2 regions of the Comamonas sp. 4034 genome follow, and region 1 is predicted to be linked to the other one. Evidence: predicted binding sites of a transcription regulator. Region 1 holds the regulator's gene; the other holds the start of a gene.
What was found. The regulator LexA, encoded in region 1, represses DNA repair genes until DNA is damaged. The targets are predictions, from matches to a motif close to ACTGTATNNNNATACAGT.
Positions count from the first base shown of each region.

Region 2: a site for LexA is predicted at 2,087-2,104, ahead of ABIE32_RS20815 (PA0069 family radical SAM protein). Genes of this name have one in related genera too.

Region 1 is NZ_JBNDIT010000010.1:148,919-152,126, forward strand. Features, by position in the region: gene ABIE32_RS12900 (asparaginase) at 1-641, opposite strand, end outside; gene lexA (transcriptional repressor LexA) at 757-1,485, shown strand; gene ABIE32_RS12910 (hypothetical protein) at 1,614-2,150, shown strand; gene ABIE32_RS12915 (crotonase/enoyl-CoA hydratase family protein) at 2,456-3,208, opposite strand, start outside.
Region 2 is NZ_JBNDIT010000032.1:15,816-19,023, forward strand. Features, by position in the region: gene ABIE32_RS20810 (phosphoethanolamine transferase) at 1-753, shown strand, start outside; gene ABIE32_RS20815 (PA0069 family radical SAM protein) at 804-1,979, opposite strand; gene rnk (nucleoside diphosphate kinase regulator) at 2,224-2,637, shown strand; gene ABIE32_RS20825 (acyltransferase family protein) at 2,719-3,208, opposite strand, start outside.

The DNA.
Region 1 (3,208 bases):
CTGGCAGTCGTCAAGCCGCCGGGCACCTGGCCGTCGCGCAGGCGCACCCCCTCACTCCCCACCCAGCCGATAGCCCCCTGCTCACCTGATGAGAAGGCCATCAACCGGTGAGGATGCGCTTTTTGCAGCCATTGGGCGCTGTGCAACTCGCCGCCACCCGTGATGGCAACCACCTCTGTCAGCAAGGGCGCACCGGCGGCAGTGCGTGCGGCTGCGGCAAGCACGGCATCCTTGAGGTTTTGGGGGCCGTCCGGCATCAGGGCATTGGCCGGTCGCATGGCGCATGTCAGCACCACAGGCTTGGGCAGGCGCCCCAGACAACTGTGCAGAAACCATGCGGTTTCCTCCAGCGTGTCCGTACCATGGGTGATGACGATGCCTGCCACGGCATCGTCGTTCAGTGCCTTGTCGCATGCATGCAACAGCGCCAGCCATACCGTGTCGTCCATGTCCTTGCTATCGATTTGCGCAAGCTGCTGCGCATCCAGGCTGCCACCAGCAGCCTTTTCAATGCCAGGGATCGCTGCCGCCAAGGCCCCGATGGAGAGCTGCGCCGCACGGTATTTACCAGGGTGCTCGGCATCTTCCGCCATACCTGCAATGGTTCCGCCAGTGCCCAGGATCAAAATTTTTTGCTGCAAGGCTTGCCTCTCCGAAAAAACTGGTTAAAAATACAGGTACTGGATTGATGTACAGGTGTTTGAATGCACAGCCCACTGGCAGTGCACCTGGCACCACAGATCACACGGAGATCTTATGCGAGACCACCCCAAACTGACCGCGCGCCAACAAGAAATTCTGGACCTGATCCAGACTGCCATCTCGCGCACCGGTGCTCCCCCTACCCGTGCCGAAATCGCCAGCAAACTGGGCTTCAAATCCGCCAACTCGGCAGAAGACCATTTGAAGGCCTTGGCCCGCAAGGGAGTGATCGAACTGGTCAGCGGTACCTCGCGCGGCATCCGCCTCAATAATGACACGGTGCGCTCCATCAATGCGGCGCGCGGCACGCGGTTTTCTTCGCCGCTGGCCGGCCTCTCCGCAGGGGTTTCCAGCATGGCAGCGAGTGTGGGCCGTATCGTGCAGGAGTTGGCGCCACTGTCGCTGCCCCTGATTGGCCGGGTTTCGGCAGGCTCGCCCATTCTGGCGCAGGAGCATGTCGACCAGACCTACAGCGTGGAAGGCAGCCTGTTCCAACAACAGCCCGATTACCTGCTCAAGGTGCGCGGCATGTCCATGCGTGATGCGGGCATCATGGATGGCGACCTGCTCGCTGTCAAATCCACACGCGAAGCGCGAAACGGCCAGATCATCGTGGCCCGGCTGGGAGACGATGTCACCGTCAAGCGCCTGCAGCGCACCAAGGACGGGATCGAGCTGCTGGCTGAAAACCCCGACTACCTGCCCATCGTCGTGCAGCCCGGCGAGCCCTTCGAGATTGAAGGCATCGCCGTTGGCTTGATACGCAACACGATGCTGATGTAGACAGCACGTCTGCCGTAAAAATGTGACCCAGCTTCAGGTAGCGGGCGCCGTGGGAACCATCTCACTGCCCTGAGGCCGGCGTCTGCCATGAGCAATCCTGCTGTCGTTCCCGTACACAAGGAGTTCCTATGCTCGTCGCTGCAGCATTGCGCGCCCTCGCGCCCTTTTCTCTCGTCGCTGGCTCGCCCATCTTCCACATGGTCAGCCGCACCCTGTCCACTCTGCCAGTGCGCCGTGGTCGCAAGGCCCACCGTGGTGCAGCCAATGATGGCCAGCATGCAGCCCAGGTGCACTGCTTTCTGTCTGCATCGTCTGCCGCCCAGCGCAGCACCACGGGACAGATGAGCCTGCTGGACGCCCCGGACGACAAACCTGTCGCTCCGGTGCAAGGCCCTGTTGATCGCCCTATTGACCGTATCCGCCTGCCGCGCAAACCCGCCAGCCGTCGCCGCACCCAGACAACTGCAGTGGCCGCCAGCGATATCTTTCTGTCGGTGCAACGCTGCAGCGCCCAGGCCGCCAATGATGCCTCCATCAAACGCTACTGGGCCAAGCCTGCCAGCCTGCAGCGCGAGCGTGGCATGCGCTGGGCGATGACCGGCTCGATGGCTGATATCTGCGCAGAATTGGAGCGACTGGAACGGCTGGAGCGTCAGCACTGCTGAGAAGCCTCAAGCGCTACCGGCAGCCACCTTTCGCTACCTGCCATCGTCTACAACCGTCCATGACAGGCTGGGCAGGTTGGCACCAAGAGACGCAGGCGCCGCGCTCTCGATTCTCATCCGTGCTGCGCTTTCCTCCCAGGCGGGTATCGCAATTGCTGCGTTACCCGCTTCGGTGCCAAGGTCTACGGGCCTCTGACCGTTTGCCTCGGTCTCCAGGCTTGCTCAACCAGAGGGTGTCCAAGAACAGATGGCCGCATTGCGCGGCCATCTGTTCTTTTTTATGTCTGTATGGTTGGCAGGCTGCTTCAACCCTTGAAATCCGGCTTGCGCTTTTCCAGAAAGGCGCTGACCGCTTCGCGGTGATCTGCGGTCTGGTGGGCCAGCGCCTGGTAGGCTGCAGATAGCTCCAGAATGGATGCCAGGCTTTGGTGCATGCCTTCGCGCATGAGCTTTTTCGTCATGCGGGTGACCTGCGGCGGGTTGGCTGCAATCTCTTCGGCCAGCGCACGGGCGGCCTGCATCAATTCGTCATGCGGTACCACCTGTGACACCAGTCCCCATTGCAGCGCGGTAGCAGCGTCGATCATGCGGCCGGTCAGCGACAACTCGGCTGCACGCGACATGCCGATCACGCGCGGCAGCAGCCAGGCGCCACCGTCGCCCGGAATGATGCCCACCTTCACAAAGCTCTCGGCAAACTTGGCCTTGTCCGACGCCACACGCAGGTCGCACATGCAGGTCAGATCAAGGCCCGCGCCCACAGCAGGGCCGTTCACGGCGGCAATCGTCGGTACCTCCAGATTGAACAGCGCCAGCGGCAGGCGCTGGATGCCCTGGCGGTAGTCCTCGCGGATGCGCATGCCGTCCACGTCGCCAAACGACTGCTCCTGCATGGTCTTGATATCACCACCAGACGAGAACGCCGGGCCCTCGCCCGTCAGGATCACGGCACGCACCGTGCTGTCGGCCCGGATCTTCTCGATGGCGGCGAGAAATTCCTCCACCGCCGTGTTGCCAGTCAACGGATTGCGACGCTCGGGCTGGCACATGGTCAGGGT
Region 2 (3,208 bases), on a different contig from region 1:
CTGCCCGCCAGCAATCAGCCATCCGCGCTCGAAAAAGCCGATGCAGGCAAAGCCATTGGCCTGAATCCACAGGAACAGGCCGCCCTTTGCAAGGACGGCGAGTGCGTCGACATGGCCCTGCTGGACGATCTGGACAATCGCATCGACGCGCTGCCTGTAGAACAACGTGCGCGCGGTGTGGTGCTGGTACTGCACCAGATGGGAAGCCACGGACCGGCATACTTCAAGCGCTCGCTTTCCCAGGACAAGAAATTTGCGCCCGAGTGCACTAATGTGGCCCTGCAATCGTGCGACCGTGAGTCGCTGGTCAACGCCTACGACAACAGCATTGTCGCGACCGATCGGATGCTGGGCGGCCTGATTGGCTGGCTGGAGCAAAAAGGCCAGCGCCAGCCCACTGCCATGATGTACGTGGCCGACCACGGCGAATCGCTGGGCGAGAACAACATCTATCTGCACGGCCTGCCCTACTCCGTCGCACCAGACGTGCAAAAGCATGTACCCTGGATCACCTGGCTGTCGCCGCTGATGCAGCAGCGCATGGGTGTCAACACGGCCTGCCTGCAGCAATCCCTGGGCAGCAGCAGGATCAGCCACGACAACTACTTTCACTCCGTGCTGGGCCTGACGGATGTGCAGACCAGCCTGCACAACGCCAAGCTGGATATATTTGCCGGTTGCGCCACTTCCGGCAGCAGCCAGGCACGCCCGGGTGTGGCGGGCATGCCAGCCCATACCGGCGCCCCCGCCTGAATATCTGCCCCAGCAGCACGGGTGGCAACTCGGTATGCACCCAACCCAGGCTAAAACAGGCTGCCTTGCTGTGGCCCGCGCTGGCCCTGCTGCCATGCAGCAAACGGAGCCCAATCCAGCGGCTCACGCTCGCGTCCGTAACCCAGCTGCTCGCAACTGCGCACAAACCGCTGGCGAACCAATTGCGCCCACAGGCCCTGGCCTTTCATGCGGGTGAGATAGTCGCTGTTGTAGCTTTTGCCGCGCGAGCGCTCCTCGTCGCTGATCTGGTGCAGGTCGCGCACACGCTCCATCACCCGCGCGGCTCTCTGTGGGTAGTGCGCCTGCAACCATTGCTGAAACACACCGTTCAGCTCCCAGGGCAGGCGCAGCACTGTATAGAAAGCGGTGGTTGCACCTGCTTCACGTGCAGCATCCAGCACCTGCTCCATGTCGTCGTTCAGAAAGGGAATGTGCGGTGCAACACTGACCCCCACGGGAATCCCAGCTTCTGCGAGGCGGCGTATGGTCTGCAGCCTTCGGCGCGGAGCGGCAGCGCGGGGCTCCAACAACCGCGCCAGTCCACCATCCAGCGTGGTGATGGTGATATAGGCCGCAGCACGCTTGTGGCTTGCGGCTTTTGCTATCAAATCAATATCGCGCTCGACACCACTGCTTTTGGTGATCACCGAGAACGGGTGGCAGGCTTCGTTCAGAACCTCGATCACCTGCCGCGTCAGCCGCCAGTCTCGCTCGATGGGCTGGTAGCAATCAGTCGCCGAGCCAATGTTGAGCGAGGCCGGCCGGTAGCGGGGATGGCCGATCTCACGCCGCAGCACCTCTGCAATATTGGTCTTGGCAAACAACTGCGTCTCGAAATCCAGCCCCGGCGATAGATTGAGGTAGCTATGGTATGGCCGCGCATAGCAATAGATGCAGCCATGCTCGCAGCCCCGGTACGGGTTGACCGAATGGTCGAAGAAGATATCTGGGGAATCGTTCTTCTGGATCGCGCTGCGTGCCCGCTCCTCGTGCACCTGGGTGCCCAGTGCCTGCGCAGCCTGCTGCCACCAGATCGCTTCGTCGTGCGAGGCATCATGCTCTTCCGCATCCATACCGACACCTTGAGCCACGGCTCCATTCCAGCCATCATCCAGCCATTCGCGCTGCTCTTTGGCAAACCGGTGCAGGGGCGCAGAGACGGCCCCGCGCCCTTTCTGAGCAGGACGGTTTGGCGCGACCGCCACAGGGGCTGGCTCCGCATCTTCGCCGGTGCGCACCCACTCCTCACCATTAAAGATGATGGGAGAGCGAGAGGAATGCTTGTTTTGCGGCACGGTATTTCATCGCTGATACTGTATATTTATACAGTATACAAAGACAAGACAGACCTGCCAATGGGACGAATTGGCCAGCTTCTATTCGCACCAATATGGTGCGAGATTGCGGATCGCCTACAGTTCGACTTTTCATCATCCGGAGGAAGTTTTGATGTCTCGCAAGCCCCATCTCATCTTGTCGTCGCTGGACGTGGATCGCCTGGAGGCATTGCTGGCACAAATGTCTGCTGCGGCTTTCCCTGGAAAAGCGGATCTGGAAGCGGAAATTGCGCGCGCTGACATCGTCGAGCCCACGGATATTCCGCCCGATGTGGTGACCATGAACTCGACTGTCACCTTCGATATGGCTGAATCAGGCAAACAGTTTCAGCTCACCCTGGTCTACCCCAAGGATCTGGATGGCAGCACCGAAAAGGTCTCGGTCTTCGCCCCCGTCGGCAGCGCACTGCTGGGCCTGTCGGTCGGAGACGAGCTGGCATGGCCGTCGGTGGGCGGTAAGAGCATGACCGTACGCGTGACCGGTATCGTCTACCAGCCGGAGCGCGCTGGCGAACTGCACCGCTGACCCTTCAGGCCACGGCAACCCAATGAAAAAGCACGCCATGGCGTGCTTTTGTTTCACATGACGGGTCACATTGACCAGCGCTTACAGCGCAAAACGGGCACTCAACAAGCTCACGACAAGGCCTGCGCCGATAAAGCCCAGCTCCCAGCGCGCCACGCCTTTGAGGCTGGGCGTACGCGCCTCCACAAAGTGATAAAGCACACGCCCCGCCAGCAGTGACAGTGCGAATGCCACGCACATGCCCAGCCAGTTGAGCCAGGGCTGTGTCGCAATCACCTGCGAAGCCACGGCATTGCACAACACCACGATAGAGAAGTGGACGAGGAACACCGAATACGAAAACTGCCCCAGCGACTGCAACCAGCGCAGCGGAGCAATATGGCCCGCCAGCCAATCGCCCACCTTGCCATCGGAAGGCACACGCATCAGCCACAGCAAAGCCACGGCACTGGCGCAGGCTACGGCAATCCGCAGGCGGAATTCGATCTCGAACGAAACGAGCCCCAGCAGGAGAAGCAACGCCGTCCATGCCCAGGGTCGGCTGCTGGACCTGCCCCAATAAGCCAGCATG